One region of the Streptomyces sp. NPDC048191 genome, then DNA from elsewhere that is predicted to be linked to it. Evidence: riboswitches for the same ligand, from Rfam matches in the RefSeq annotation. Region 1 holds a riboswitch; the other holds the start of a gene.
The links. Region 1 has a riboswitch for cyclic di-AMP ahead of AB0D93_RS25840 (transglycosylase SLT domain-containing protein). Riboswitches for the same ligand answer to the same signal wherever they lie in the genome.
Positions count from the first base shown of each region.

Region 2: linked by a shared signal. The riboswitch ahead of AB0D93_RS06255 (transglycosylase family protein) and the one ahead of AB0D93_RS25840 (transglycosylase SLT domain-containing protein) in region 1 are both predicted to bind cyclic di-AMP.

Region 1 is NZ_JBEZMO010000017.1:35,076-42,665, reverse strand. It holds gene AB0D93_RS25855 (ATP-grasp domain-containing protein) at 1-216, shown strand, start outside; gene AB0D93_RS25850 (FAD-dependent oxidoreductase) at 263-1,465, shown strand; gene AB0D93_RS25845 (HAD family hydrolase) at 1,663-2,475, shown strand; gene AB0D93_RS25840 (transglycosylase SLT domain-containing protein) at 2,621-3,112, opposite strand; cyclic di-AMP (ydaO/yuaA leader) riboswitch at 3,117-3,295, opposite strand; gene AB0D93_RS25835 (polyprenyl synthetase family protein) at 3,920-4,930, shown strand; gene AB0D93_RS25830 (sigma-E factor regulatory protein RseB domain-containing protein) at 5,383-6,579, shown strand; gene AB0D93_RS25825 (ABC transporter ATP-binding protein) at 6,657-7,590, shown strand, end outside.
Region 2 is NZ_JBEZMO010000003.1:92,637-100,226, forward strand. It holds gene AB0D93_RS06230 (NAD(P)/FAD-dependent oxidoreductase) at 1-124, opposite strand, end outside; gene AB0D93_RS06235 (Ppx/GppA phosphatase family protein) at 570-1,526, opposite strand; partial or broken gene AB0D93_RS06240 (DUF501 domain-containing protein) at 1,683-2,132, opposite strand; gene AB0D93_RS06245 (septum formation initiator family protein) at 2,160-2,636, opposite strand; gene eno (phosphopyruvate hydratase) at 2,742-4,028, opposite strand; gene AB0D93_RS06255 (transglycosylase family protein) at 4,379-5,068, opposite strand; cyclic di-AMP (ydaO/yuaA leader) riboswitch at 5,073-5,245, opposite strand; gene AB0D93_RS06260 (transglycosylase family protein) at 5,428-6,486, opposite strand; gene AB0D93_RS06265 (DUF899 family protein) at 6,731-7,462, shown strand; gene AB0D93_RS06270 (cytochrome P450) at 7,456-7,590, opposite strand, start outside.

The DNA of each region.
Region 1 (7,590 bases):
AACATCGACCTCCCCGCCCTCCTCGCCTACCGCCGCAGCGGCTATACGACGCCGCACGCGCCGGCCAGGGCGAGCGGGACGGAGCTGGCCTGGCTCGCGGGTGACGACCCGCTGCCGTTCCTCACGATGCTCGCCCGCTTCGTGCGCCCGGGCGCGAAGCACCTCTATCAGCTGTGGCGGACCAACCGCCGCGGCAGTGGCACCTCCACGAAGTAGGCAAGGCCACCAGCGAGTGGCGCACCATGTCCTGGGGAGGGACTTCGTGACTCGACCGGTTGTAGTCATCGGGGCCGGGCCGTTCGGCCTGTCCACCGCCGCCCATCTGCGGGCGCGCGGCATCCCCGTCCGCGTCTTCGGCGACCCCATGGTCAGCTGGCGTGACCACATGCCCGAGGGCATGCTCCTGAAGTCGACGCCCGTCGCCTCGAACTTCGACTGCCCGCAGCCCGGCCACACCCTCGCCGACTACTGCGACGCGGCCGGGACCCGCCGCCTGGTGACCGACGAGGACATCATCCCGGTGGAGACGTTCATCGCCTACGGCGAGTGGTTCCAGCAGAAGCTGGTGCCCGGCCTGGAGCAGGTGCGGGTCGTCTCCGTCGACCGCGACAAGAGCGGCGGCTTCGAACTGAAGCTGGACTCCGGGGAGCTGTTCACCGCGTGTGCCGTCGTCGTCGCCACCGGGCTGTCCGGCCTGGCGCACCTGCCGGCGGAGCTCGCGGGGGCCGCGGCCGACGGACCGGCGCCCACGGGCCCCCTCTCGCACAGCTCCCAGCACCACGACCTGGGGCGGTTCGCCGGCAAGGAGCTGATCGTGATCGGCGCGGGCCAGTCCGCGCTGGAGACGGCGGCGCTCGCCGCCGAGGCGGGGGCACGCGTGCGTGTGGTCGCGCGCGGCCGCGGGCGCGTCGCCTTCGGCGCCCCGCCCTGGAACCAGCCGAAGCTGCGTCCCGAGTCCCCCTTCGGCAACGCCTGGTCGCTGTGGGCGCTCAGCTACTACCCGCACCCCTACCGCTATCTGCCCGAGGCCACCCGCCACTACCTGGTCCGCCGGGTCCTCGGACCGCTCGGCGCCTGGTGGCTGCGCGAGCGCTTCGAGAGCGCCGTGCAGGTGCAGGACGTCGACCGGGTCATGGCCGCCGAGGCGCCCGACGGCAGCCCCGTCCTCACCGTACGGACCCACGGCGGGCACACCGAGCGGCTCACCGCCGACCACGTCATCGCCGCCACCGGCTACCGCGTCGACATCGCGGCGATGGACTTCCTCGGCCACGAACTGCGCACCCGGCTCGCGGTGAGCCGCGGCGCGCCGAAGCTCGGCCCCGGTTATGTCTCGTCCGTCCCCGGCCTGTACTTCACCGGACTGCCGGCGGCGTCGTCGTACGGCCCGGTGATGCGCTTCGTCTGCGGTACGGAGTTCGCCTCGCCGCGACTGGCGAAACACCTGGCGGCGGCGCACGGCTGAGCGGGGCCCGTCGGCGTCCGGCGCATCCCGGCAGCGACCGGTCCGCCGACCGCTACCGGGAGCCGGCGCCGGACCCACCGCCTCACCGCCGGCATCGCCATCAGCGGCTCGACGAGGGGCACTTGGGGGCGATCAGTACGTAAGTGCGCAGGGCGACAAGGTGAGTCGGCGCGGCGTGGGATCCGTATTCTCTGATCATGGCAGCCTCCCCCGCGTACGCACTGATCGCCACCGACTTGGACGGAACGCTGCTGCGCGGCGACGACACCGTCTCCGACCGGTCGCTCGCCGCGCTCGGGCGGGTGGCGCGGGCCGGTGTCCGGCATCTGGTCGTGACGGGCCGCCCGGCCCCGCGGGTACGGCCCCTCCTGGAGCTCCTGGGCTGCACGGGGCTCGCGGTGTGCGGGCAGGGCGCACAGGTCTACGACGCCGCGGCCGGCCGGCTGCTGTGGTCGGTCCGGCTGGACCGGGAGCTGGCCGAGACCGCGCTCGGCAAGATCGAGGCGGAGGTGGGGCAGGTCTATGCCGCCGTCGACCAGGACGGTGTCGACGGGCTCACGCTCATCGAGCCCGGCTATCTGATGCCGCACCCGACCCTGCCCGCGGTCCGGGTCGGCCGGCGCGACGACCTGTGGTGCGCGCCGATCAGCAAGGTGCTGTTGCGGCACGCCACCCTGTCCGACGACGAGTTGGCGGCCGTGGCGCGCTCGGTGGTGGGCTCGCTGGCGACGGTCACCATGTCGGGGCCGGGGACCGTGGAGCTCCAGCCGTCCGGGGTGACCAAGGCGGCCGGTCTCGCGCTGGCCGCCGAGCGGCTCGGGATCACCGCGGCGCGGGCCCTGGCGTTCGGCGACATGCCCAACGACATCCCGATGTTCGAGTGGGCCGGGTACGGGGTCGCCATGGCCAACGCGCACCCTGAACTGAAGGCGGTGGCCGATGAGATCACCTTGTCGAACGAGGACGACGGCATCGCCGTCGTCCTCGAAAGACTGTTCCCGACCGACTGACCGGCACATCAGTAGGCGCCCGGGGCCCGGGCCCCGCCGTGCGGGGCCCGGTGGATGCGCGGCGGCCGTCCGGCACGCCCCCGTCCGTCAGGTGTGGGTGCGTGCGGGACGGCCGGTGTCGTGCCGGTCCGCGGGAGCGGGACGATCAGTACGCGCTGAAGACGTTGTCGATCGAGCCGTACCGCGCGGCGGCGTAGTTGCAGGCCGCGGTGATGTTGGCGACCGGGTCGTAAGGGTCGAAGGCGGTGCCGGCCACGTGGTACGTGTTGAAGGTCGGGTCGATCACCTGGAGCAGGCCCTTGGACGGGATGCCCTTGGCGGCGTTGGAGTCCCAGAGGTTGATGGCGTTCGGGTTGCCGGAGGACTCCCGGATGATGTTGCGGTAGATGCCGTTGTAGGTGCCCGGGATGCCCTTCTGGGCCATGATCGCGAGCGACTCGCGGATCCAGCCGTCGAGGTTGTTCGGGTACCCGGCGGGAGTGGTGGAGGCCTTCGCGGTGGCCGTGGTGGTGGCCGCCGTGGCGCTGGTGGCGCTGATGAGCGGCAGGGCGAGGACGGCGGCACCGGTGCCGGCGACGGCGAGGGTGCGGACGAGGCGGTTCATCCGGGTGGGGCGGGGCTGAGCGGCAGCAGGCATGGGGAAGTCCTCTCCGTCGCCTGCGAGGTGAGCTGTCGGGTTCGGGCGGGGAGGTGCCCGGCCGTGCCCTGGATGGGCTCGGCTTCACCCCTAGCCGTTCCGGTGCGACGTGTGCCGTCCGGTCCGGCGACTTACCTGGGTCCCCCGCTCCTGCCGTACGAATGAGTTCGTCGATGGGTCACGCGGGCGGCGGCAGGATTCGGCGTCCGCCCGGTTGGCCCGGAACGTATGCGAGAGCACATGTCGGGAACAAGTGCCGGATCCACACATCGCACCATTTGACCTTGGTCTGTGCCGTATGGGGTGCTTGATCCTTTGCGGTTGCCAACCCTCAACTCGCCGACGGGGCGCGGCGGGAGCGGCGGACCGGGGGTTCAGGGTGCCGGCCGGTGACCGTGACCCAACTCACGAAATAGCAAAGCAGTTCAAATCGGACATGGGGGATTTGGGTGGATCGGACGGGCGGTGGAACCTGTGACGCGGTGCCGGTCGTTGTCGTATTGGCTGCGACGGCCGTGGGTGTCGGCACGTGGTGCATGATCGTCGCGGCGCGAAGGCGAGGTGCGGGCGTTACTCCGCTCGCTCCTCGGTTCGCGACAAAGTGTGTGGGGTCCTGTTAAGTCGATAAATGTGCGTTATTACCACTTGATCAAAAACATACCGGTCATGATCCGATACCGCCCGGGCTGGACCGGTGGGCGCTATCGGTGATCGAACAGGGACCGGATACGCTGACTTGAGTGATGGCAGCGACCTATCGACAAACCGTGTAATCGCCAGCAGACACCAGCAGACAGGAGACCCCTCGTGACCGTCGTCGGGCCGTTCGGGCTGAGCGTGCGGGACCAGGCTCTGGAAGCCGATGTCCAGGCCGGATTGGCGGCTGTCGAGGAAGGCTTGCTCGAGGCCACCAAGAGCGAGGTCCCGTTCATCACGGAGGCCGCGCAGCACCTCGTACGGGCCGGCGGGAAGCGGTTCCGGCCGCTGCTCGTGATGCTCGCGGCCCAGTTCGGCGACCCCTACGCGCCGGGCATCGTGCCCTCGGCCGTCGTCGTGGAACTGACCCACCTGGCCACGCTGTACCACGACGACGTCATGGACGAGGCGGCCGTGCGGCGCGGTGTGGACAGCGCCAACACCCGCTGGGGCAACTCCGTCGCGGTCCTCACCGGCGATTTCCTCTTCGCCCGCGCTTCCCAGATCCTCGCCGACCTCGGCCCCGAGGCGGTACGGGTGCAGGCCCTCGCGTTCGAGCGGCTGGTCACGGGCCAGATCCTGGAGACCGCCGGCCCCTCGGACGGCCGCGACCCGGTCGAGCACTACCTCGACGTGCTCGGCGGCAAGACGGGCTCGCTGGTGGCCGTGTCCTGCCGGTTCGGCGCGATGATGTCCGGCGCCGACGAAACGGTCGTCGACGTCCTCACCCAGTACGGCGAGCGGCTCGGGGTCGCCTTCCAGCTCGCCGACGACGTCCTGGACATCGCTTCCGACTCCCACGAGTCCGGCAAGACCCCGGGCACCGACCTGCGCGAGGGCATCCCGACGCTCCCGGTGCTCCGGCTGCGCGAGCGGGCGGCCCGGCTCGGCCTCCCCGAGGACCGCGCGCTGTGCGAGCTGCTCGACTCCGACCTCAGCGACGACGGCCGGCACGCCGAGGCGCTGTCCGCGCTGCGCGCCCACCCCGCGCTGGAGCAGGCCCGCCGGGACACCGTCCGGTACGCGGAGGAGGCCCGGTCCGCGCTGGCGCCGCTGCGGGAGTGCGACGCCAAGGCGGCGCTGCTGGAACTGTGCGACGCGGTGGTGCACCGCGCCGGCTGACGCCGCACCGGCTGCACCGGCCGCTCCCCGGCCGGCCCGAGTCGGCTGACGCCCGGCCGGACCGAGTCGGCCGGCGGACGGTCGGGTGCCCGCGGGCCGTACCCGCCCGGACCAAGTCGACCGGGCGTCTGGGCGGAGCGGGTCTGCCGGCGGACGGTCGGTGCCCGCGGACCGTACCCACCCGGCCGGTGCCGGCGGCCGTACGGCCCTGCGCGTCCCCTTCCGGTCACGTCCGTTCCGGTGAGACCCTTACGGGTCGGGGGAGCCGCGGCCCCTACGTGTCATACCGCAGGCGTACACGGAGTTGGCTCCGAGGTCTGACGCTTCCTCATGGACGATTTGGTGAGATGGACACCACGGAAATCACCACTCCTCACCGATTCGGGTGAGAATGGCGGCTCTGGTGGACCAGCGTGAGGACAGCCGCCGCCGACGACGGAGGTAAGGCACACATGGCACCGTACGAATCCGACGACGCAGTGGACGCCGCGCGGGACGAGGACCCGCGTGGCGGACGCCGCAAGGCCGCCCGCTACGCGGTGCCGGTCGCGGTGGTGGGGGTGGCCGCGGCCACGATCGGTCTGGTCCCGGCGCTCGCCGCCTCCGGCGACCCCGACCTGCCGAGGATCACCGCACAGCAGCTCATCGACAAGATCGCCAAGTCGGATGTGCAGCAGCTGTCCGGCACCGTCCGCACCAGCACCGACCTCGGCCTGCCCAACCTCGGCGGCCTGGAGAACAGCCTGGCCTCCGGCGCCGCCAAGGGCTCCGGCGACGGCTCTTCCGCCGACCCGCAGTCCAAGCTCACCTCGCTGGTCTCCGGCACGCACACGCTGCGCGTCGCCGCCAGCGGCCCCGACAAGCAGAAGCTGTCGCTGCTGGAGAGCGGTTCCGAGTACAGCCTCATCCACAACGGCAAGGACGTGTGGGGCTACGACAGCAAGAGCAACGAGGTGTCCCACGGCATCTCTGCCGACTCCGGCAAGGACCGCAGGGCCGAGCCCCCGGCCACCCCGAAGGACTTCGCCGACCAGGCCCTGAAGTCGGTGGACGACACCACGTCCGTCACTGTCGACGGCACCGAGCGGGTCGCCGGCCGCGACGCCTACAAGCTGCTGATCAAGCCCCGGCAGTCCGGCACCACGGTCGGCGCGATCAGCATCGCCGTGGACGCGAAGACGGGTATGCCGCTGAAGTTCACGCTGACGCCGAAGAGCGGCGGCGCCGCCGTCCTCGACGCGGGCTTCACCCAGGTCTCCTTCGCCCGGCCGGCCGCCTCCACCTTCGACTTCACCCCGCCCAAGGGCGCGAAGGTGACGGAGCAGGAGAAGGGCGCCACGGCACGTCCGGAGCGGACCCCCGGCATGGGCTTCGCCGAGGGCCACGACAAGGGCACCGTCCTCGGCAAGGGCTGGACGTCCATCGCCACCTTCGACACCGGGGCCAAGGGCGGCCTGCCGACCGGCTCCCGGGGCGGTGACCTCGGCGGCTTCCTCGGCTCGCTCGGGGACACGGTCACCGGCAAGTTCGGCAAGGGCACGGTCTTCTCCACCCGCCTGGTCAACGCCCTGATCACCGACGACGGCAAGGTCTACGCCGGCGCGGTGACCAAGGACGCCCTGGTGAAGGCGGCGAACACGGGAAAGTGACCCCTTCCGGGCACTACGGACCGTGACCGTGCGTTGACCCTTCAGCAAGCGCGGATCGAAGGGGCGAGGGGGAGCCGATGGACGAACCGTCCGCGAGGGAGCGGGAGGCGGAGGACGGGGAGCGGCATGCCCGGGTGGGCGCCGCGGAGGCGAGTGTCATCGTCACCCGCGGCCTCACCAAGCGCTATCGCGGCGGAGAACTCGCCGTGGACGGTCTCGACCTGACCGTCCCGGCGGGCAGCGTCTTCGGCTTCCTCGGCCCGAACGGCTCGGGCAAGACCACCACCATCCGCATGCTGATGGGCCTGATCGAACCGACGGAGGGCACGGCCCGCGTGCTGGGCCGCCCGATGCCACGGGCGGCCCGCGCCGTCCTCCCGCAGGTCGGAGCACTCATCGAGGGCCCGGCCCTCTACGGCTTCCTCTCCGGCCGGGACAACCTGCTGCGCTACGACGCCGCCGACCCGACCGCCGACCCGCGCACCCGGCACGTCCGCGTCGCCACCGCACTGGACCGGGTGGGCCTCGCGGCGGCGGCGGGCAAGAAGGCGAAGGCGTACTCGCTCGGCATGAAGCAGCGGCTGGGCCTGGCCGCCGCGCTGCTCCAGCCGCGCCGGCTGCTCGTCCTGGACGAGCCGACCAACGGCCTCGACCCGCAGGGCATGCGCGAGATCCGCACCCTGATCCGGGAGCTGGCCGCCGACGGCACGACCGTCTTCCTCTCCTCCCACCTCCTGGACGAGATCGAACAGGTCTGCACCCATGCCGCGGTCATGGCGCGGGGCCGGCTGGTCACCCAGGGCGCGGTGGCCGACCTGGCCGCCGGCGCGCGGGGCCGGCTGGTGGTGACCACCCCGGATCCGGCCGAGGCGGCCCGGGTGCTGAAGGAACAGGGCGTCGGGGACGTCACGGCGGACGGCGACCGGGTCGCGGGTGAACCGCCCGCGCGGGACCTCGCCGAGGTGAACGCGGCCCTGGTCGCCGCCGGAGTCCGGGTCCGGGGGTTCACGG
Region 2 (7,590 bases), on a different contig from region 1:
GGGGGTCGACGACCGTGACGGTCGCCTCGCCGTAGCGCATCTTCTTGAGAATGCGCCGAGCTGCGTACAGGCCTACGTACCCACCGCCTACTACGAGGATCCTGGGACGCTCCGTGGTGCTCATGCCATCGAGTATCCACCCGCCTCGGAGGGGGTGCTCGTGCGCCCCTTCACAAGCTCCGGCAGGGCCCGTGCTACACTCCGCGACTCGCGTGACGCAGGTCATGGACGACGAGGGGAACCGCAGCACCCTTTGGACCGTTGTCAAGGCCGCGTGAGCTGCCTCTCTAGGGCGGCGGGGTGAGGGTGAGGGACCCGTGACACCCCGGGAACAACCCATTCCGCAGCAGTTTCACCCCCTCCATCTGAACATGTTCAAACGTCCCTTGGACCCCCGGAAGGGTCAACGGGGACGCTTTCGCGGCCCGACCGGGCCGAATTCCTTGTGAAGAACTTCACGAACTTTCCCGGAGCGGTCGCGACGAAGGGGCCCCGAAGGACCCCTCCATACCGCTCAAACGTTATCCGACCTGCTCAGCAGACCGCTACCCGCGAGTAACAAAAGAGAGCTACGCCACCGACCACGCGATGCCGTCGAGGATGTCGTGCTCGCTCACCACGACCTCCTCGGCGCCGGTCCGCTCCATGATCGCGAGCAGCACGAGGGCGCCCGCGCCGATGACGTCGACCCGGCCGGGGTGCATGGACGGGACCGCCGCGCGCTCGGCGTGCGTGGAGCGCAGCAGCCACTCGGTGATCTCCCGGACCCGGTCGCGGGAGATCCGGGAGTGGTGGATGCGCTCGGAGTCGTACTCCGGCAGTTCCTGGGCGATGGCCGAGACGGTGGTGACGGACCCGGCGAGGCCGACCAGCGTGCGCGCCTCGCGCAGCGGGACCGACTCCTCGGCGAGGTCCAGGGCGGCCTCGATGTCGGCCCGCATGGCGGCGATCTCCGCCTCGGTGGGCGGGTCGGAGACCTTGCCGTCCCGTACCAGGTGTCGTTCCGTCATCCGCACGCAGCCGACGTCCACCGACCGCGCGGCCCTGACGTGCTCCTCACCGACGACGAACTCCGTGGAGCCGCCGCCGATGTCCACCACCAGGTAGGGCCTGCCGAGGTCCGCCCGCCCCGCCAGTTCCCTGGTCGCGCCGGTGAAGGAGTACTCAGCCTCCCGGTCGCCGCTGATGACCTCCGGCTCGACCCCGAGGATGTCCAGCACCCCGCGCACGAAGTCGTCCCGGTTCTCCGCGTCCCGGGAGGCTGAGGTGGCGACGAACCGCACCTTGGCGGCGCCGAGTTCACGGATCACCCCGGCGTACTCCCGGCACGCGGCGAAGGTCCGCTCCAGCGCCTCGGGGGCCAGCCGGCCGGTGCGGTCCACGTCCTGGCCGAGCCGCACGATCGTCATCCGCCGGTCCAGCTCCAGCAGTTCACCGCTGGCCGGGTTGACGTCCGCGACGAGCAGCCGGATCGAGTTGGTGCCGCAGTCGACGGCGGCGACCCGGGAGAAGCCCTCCGGCACCATCGGCCGGGCGGCGAAGAAGCCGCTGCGGACCTCGGCCGGGTCGGCGACCGCGCCCTCCTCGCCGGGGTGCTCGTCCGCCGGGTCGGGCGCCTGGAGCGGCTGCACGCACGGCCCCTTCAGCCACCACTCGGGCAGCATCGCGATCGCCTCGTCGCCGAGCGGGTTCACCCCCGGGCCGGCGGCCAGGGAGTGGCCGACCAGGACGTGCAGGCACTTGACCCGGTCCGGCATGCCGCCGGCGCTGGGGAAGCCCTCCAGCACCTCGATCTCGTCCCGGCGCCGGATGTAGTCCTCGTGCGCGGCCCGGTAGGCGGCGGCCAGCTCGGGGTCGGTCTGCAGCCGCTCGGTCATCTCCTTCATGACGCCGTTCGCCTCCAGCGTCCCGATCGCCGAGGCGGCGCGCGGACACGTCAGGTAGTACGTCGTCGGGAAGGGCGTACCGTCGGGCAGCCGCGGCGCGGTCTCCACGACGTCCGGCTGACCGCACGGGCAGCGGTGCGCGATGGCCCGCAGGCCCCGCGGCGGGCGGCCGAGCTGCTGCTTGAAGGCCTCGACGTCCGCGTCGGTGGGCTCGGTGCGCGGAGTGGGCGGCGGGGGCGTTTCCATGACTGCTTCAGATCGGCTTTCTATCCATTACTGGTCGGAGGCGTCGGACTTGTCGACGCCGTCCCAGACGTTCGCGTACCAGGGCCGGCGGGCGGCCCCGAGGTAGGCACGGGACTGCTTGGCCGCGCCCGGGTCGATCACCACGTACCCGGTCTCCCCGGGCATCACGTAGTGCAGCCGGCGCCGGATCTGCTGCTCGGCGTAGGAGTCGTCCTGCCAGCGCGCCTTGAGGTCGCGCAGCTGCTCGACCCGCTTGCGGGCCTGCTCCTGCTGCCGCTGGAGGTCGGAGATCTGCGCGCGCTGGGAGACGTACTGCCGCATCGGGTAGGCGAGCGCGACGATCAGCGAGCACAGCACCAGCGCGAGCAGCGCCGCGCGGCCGGTGAGCCGCGAACGGCGGGCCTGACGCTTGGTCTGGGAACGGTAGACCCGGGCCGCCGTCTGCTCGCCGAGCAGCCGCAGCCTGGTCGCGGTGGAGAAACGGTCCCGGTCCCTGACGGCCATGTGGCTCTTCGCCTCCCCTTTCACACGTGCGTACGTCCCCGGACACGGTACGGGACCGGGTACGGGGACGTACGTACGACTGGCTGAGACTTGGCCGTGGTTGGATCAGCCCTTGAAGCGGGGGAAGGCCGAGCGGCCCGCGTACACCGCGGCGTCGTCGAGGATCTCCTCGATGCGCAGCAGCTGGTTGTACTTGGCGACACGCTCGGAGCGGGCCGGGGCGCCGGTCTTGATCTGGCCGCAGTTGGTGGCGACGGCCAGGTCGGCGATGGTGACGTCCTCGGTCTCGCCGGAGCGGTGGGACATCATGCACTTGTAGCCGCTGCGCTGGGCGAGCTCGACGGCGTCCAGGGTCTCGGTCAGCGAGCCGATCTGGTTGACCTTGACCAGCAGGGCGTTGGCGGTGCCCTCCTCGATGCCGCGGGCCAGGCGCTCGGGGTTGGTGACGAACAGGTCGTCGCCGACCAGCTGGACCTTGTCGCCGAGTCGGTCGGTGATGACCTTCCAGCCGGCCCAGTCGTCCTCGAACAGCGGGTCCTCGATGGAGACGAGCGGGTACGAGGCGACGAGCTCCTCGTAGTACTCCGTCATCTCGGCGGCGGAGCGCTCCTTGCCCTCGAAGAGGTACTTGCCGTCCTTGTAGAACTCGGAGGCGGCGACGTCGAGCGCGAGGGCGATCTGCTCACCGGGGGCGTAACCGGCTTCCTTGACGGCCTCGAGGATGAGGTCGAGGGCCTCGCGGTTGGAGCCGAGGTTCGGGGCGAAGCCGCCCTCGTCGCCGAGGCCGGTGGCCAGGCCCTTGCTCTTCAGGACCTTCTTCAGGGTGTGGTAGACCTCGGCACCCCAGCGCAGGGCCTCGGAGAAGGACTCCGCGCCGATCGGGGCGATCATGAACTCCTGGATGTCCACGTTGGAGTCCGCGTGCGAACCGCCGTTGAGGATGTTCATCATCGGCACCGGCAGCAGGTGCGCGTTCGGGCCGCCCAGGTAGCGGAAGAGCGGAAGGTCGGACGCCTCGGAGGCGGCGTGGGCGACGGCGAGGGAGACGCCGAGGATGGCGTTGGCGCCGAGGGAGCCCTTGTTGTCGGTGGCGTCCAGGTCGAACATGGCCTGGTCGATCAGGCGCTGCTCGGTGGCGTCGTAACCGACCAGCTCCGGGCCGATCTGCTCGATGACGGCGAGGACGGCCTTCTCGACGCCCTTGCCCTGGTAACGGTTGGAGTCACCGTCGCGCAGCTCGATGGCCTCGAAGGCACCGGTCGAGGCGCCGGACGGGACGGCGGCACGACCCGTGCTGCCGTCGTCGAGGCCGACCTCGACCTCGACCGTGGGGTTGCCTCGGGAGTCCAGGATTTCCCGGGCTACGACGACGTCGATGGACGGCACGAGCATCTCCTTCTTGGAATGTGACGCTGGTAGTGCGGGGCGGTCCGCCTCACGGCTCCGCCTTGCGACTAGAGCCTAACCGTCCCCGGGGGATCAGCGACCGACCGACCGTCCCGTGGACGGGGAGGACACGCAGACGGTACCCATTGTTCATGAGCGGAACAAAGGGGGGTGGGGGTGAAGAGCGGGGAAACGGTAGGGGTGACCGGTGGCGAAAGCAAAGACCCCGCCCCGGCGCGTACGGGGGAACACGCGCCGGGGCGGGGAGCCCGTGGGGACGGGGGGTGGCCCTCACGAGGCCTTCAGCGTGCGGGCCGGGGATGTGAGGGCACTGTGGGTCCGGTCGGAGCCAGGTGTCACTTCAGGTGCAGCTGCTGGCCCGGGTAGATGAGGTTGGCGTCCTCGACGATGTCCTTGTTCAGCTCGAAGAGCTTCTTCCAGCCGCCCTGGACGTGGTGCTTCTCGGCGATGGCGCTGAGGGTGTCGCCCTTGACGACCTTGTACTCGCCGTCGCCCTTCTTGACCTTCTTGCCGGTCGGGGTGGTGACGGTCTTGCTCGCCGAGGGGGCCGTGCGCGTGGTGGAGCGGGTGGCGGCCTGCTGGCCGGTGGAGCGGGTCGTGGTGCCCGACGAGGTGGTCTTCGACGAGGTGGTGGGAGCGGAGCCGTTGTACGCGGCGGAGGACAGGCCCGTGCCGCAGACCGGCCAGGCGCCCTTGCCCTGGCCCGCGAGGACCTTCTCGGCGACGGCTATCTGCTGCGCCTTGGTGGCGAGGTCGGCACGCGAGGCATAGGCGGTGCCGCCGTACGCCGCCCAGGTGGAGTTGGTGAACTGCAGGCCGCCGTAGAAGCCGTTGCCGGTGTTGATGGACCAGTTGCCACCGGACTCGCACTGGGCGACCGCGTCCCACTCGGAGGCGGTGGCGGCGGAGGCGTTGCCGGCCGCCATCAGCGGGGCGGCGACGGCGGCGCCGGTGACACCGGCGAGCGTGATGGCGCGGACGGCCTTGGACGGACGACGGTGCTTGCCCTTGCCGGAGAACAGCATGGATCGATCCCCTCACCGACGCCTGCGAGGTGAGCTGTCGGGTTCGGGCCGGTTGAGTTGCCCGGCCGCACGCTCGCTCTCGCGAGGCGCGGCTTCACCCCAAGCCGGTCCAGCGTCAACCGCTGGGCCCGGCGCTTACCTTGGGTCCCCCGCTCCTGCCTACGGCGCATGACGCGACGACTGTTCCCGGGCAACCGCTGGCAGGATTCGGCGTTGCGACTGCCGGGGCTCGTGGTGACGAGCGGTCCTGACCGTAGACACGCGATCGACGGAATTTCAAAGACGATCAGGGCTTCTGAGACTCATCCCACACTTTCGCCAAACCGGACATCGTTCGCGAAAAGGGGCGTCAACTCTCCCTATTCGGCGTCCTTTTCGCCCTTGACTTTCAGGGTCTGACCGGCGGTGATCTGGTTCGGGTCGGCGCCGATGGCCTTCTTGTTCTGGGCGTAGAGCGCATGCCATCCGCCGTCGACGCCGAGCGCGTCGGCGATGGAGGCGAGGGAGTCGCCCTCGCGCACGGTGTAGGTGTCGGCCGCACCGCCGGCGTGACGCCCGGAGGACGTGGCGTTCTGACCGTTTGTCACGCTTTCGTCCGCACTCTCACCCCGGTGACGTCCACCACTGCTGAGCGCGCCGGTGTCGACCAGGCTCCAAGAACCGCCGCTCTGCGGGGAATTGTCCGAGTCCTCGGTGCCGGGGGTCGTCGCGGGCGAACTGCCGCTCCCCTGCGAGTCCCCGCCGCCGGTCGAGTCCGACTTGTCGGACTTGGGGGTGCTGCTTCCGGTGGAGTCGCCGGTCGCCTCCGGGGTCTTGCCCGCATCCTCACTCCGGCTCGGCGCCGGCGTGGCGCCCGAGTCCGAGGAGGAGCCCGAGGAGTCCGAGCCGGATTCGGCGGCGGAGCCGGACTGGGAACCGGAGCCGGACTGGGACGAATCCGACAGGTCGGACGAGTCCGAGCCGCCGGACGAGCCGGAGACGTCGCCCGAACCGCCGCTGTCGCCGGAGCCGCCGAGGCCCGTGTCGACGTCGACCGAACCGGAGTGGGAGGTCAGCCCGGCGGTCAGCGCGCACATGGCCCACGGCTTGGTGCCCTGGTCGGCGAGCATCTTCTCGGCGACGGCTATCTGCTGGGAACGGCTCGCCTGGTCGGCGCTCTCGGCGTACTGCGTGCCGCCGTACTTGTCCCAGTCGTCCTGCGAGATCTGCAGGCCACCGTAGTAACCGTTTCCGGTGTCGGCGCTCCAGGAACCGCCGCTCTCGCACTCGGCGACCTTGTCCCACGTGGTTCCGTCGGCCGCGCTGGCGCTCGCGGCCCCGAGCAGCGGGATGGCGATGGCGGAGCCGGTCACTCCGGCCGCGACGAGGAGGGCCGGAGCCTGACGGGGGCGACGGTGACGACCGTTCCCGGAGAGCATGCGGAAGCCTTTCGTGCGAGAGCAGAACCGGCGCGGCGAACTGGTACTCCTCGCCACACTGATGGGTGAACGTATCGGCAGACGATCACTTGTCACAAGTTAATGCCGCGTAGATCACGTGAAGATCACAGAGTTGAATGTTCGTCATCTTGCCGTGAGCGGCGGCCGGGACCCCCTCTCACCCGCTGTGTCACCCGTCGGGAACGGCGCCGCCTCACGCGCGGCACACCGGGCGGCCGGAACCATGGCCGATGACACGATCCGGGGGCTTCCCAGCCAGGAGGACACGATGGTGCGGCACACCCGACTGCCCGGCGAGTCCGCGGACTACCTCGCCGCCCGCGAGGAGCTCCGTGACGCCGAGATCGACCTCATGCGGCACCGCGAGAAGGTCGCGGCCCTGCGCAGAGCGCTTCCGCAGGGGGCCGAAGTGGGCGACTACGTCTTCCTCGAGGGCCCCGCCGACCTCGACGCGGGCGACACGCCGGTGCGTGAGGTCTCCCTGGGCGAGCTGTTCACCGGCGGCCCGGACCGGCCGCTGATCGTCTACCACTTCATGTACGGCAAACGGCAGACCGCCCCGTGCCCGATGTGCACCCTGTGGATCGACGGCTTCAACGGGGTCGCCCGCCATGTCGCCCGTAACGCCGACCTCGTCGTCGTCGCGGCCGCCGACCCGGCCACCCTGCGCCGGCACGCCCGCGCACGCGACTGGTCCCGGCTGCGCCTGCTGAGCGCCGGGGACAGCACCTTCAAGTACGACCTCGGCAGCGAGGACGAGGACGGCGCGCAGGACTCCACCGTCTCCGTCTTCACCCGGGAGCCCGACGGTACGGTCCGGCACTTCTACTCCGCCCACCCGCGCATGTCCGAGGACATCGACCAGCGCGGCCTCGACCTCCTCAACCCCGTCTGGCACCTCCTGGACCTCACGCCGGCCGGCCGTGGCGACTGGTTCGCGGGACTGGACTACTGACCGCCGGTGGCCGCCCGGACCGGTGTGAACTCCACCGGCAGGGTGCGCAGGCCCCGCATGATGAGCCCGCCGCGCCATCTCAGGTCGGCCGGATCGGCGGCGAGCCGCAGATCGGGCAGGCGGGTGAG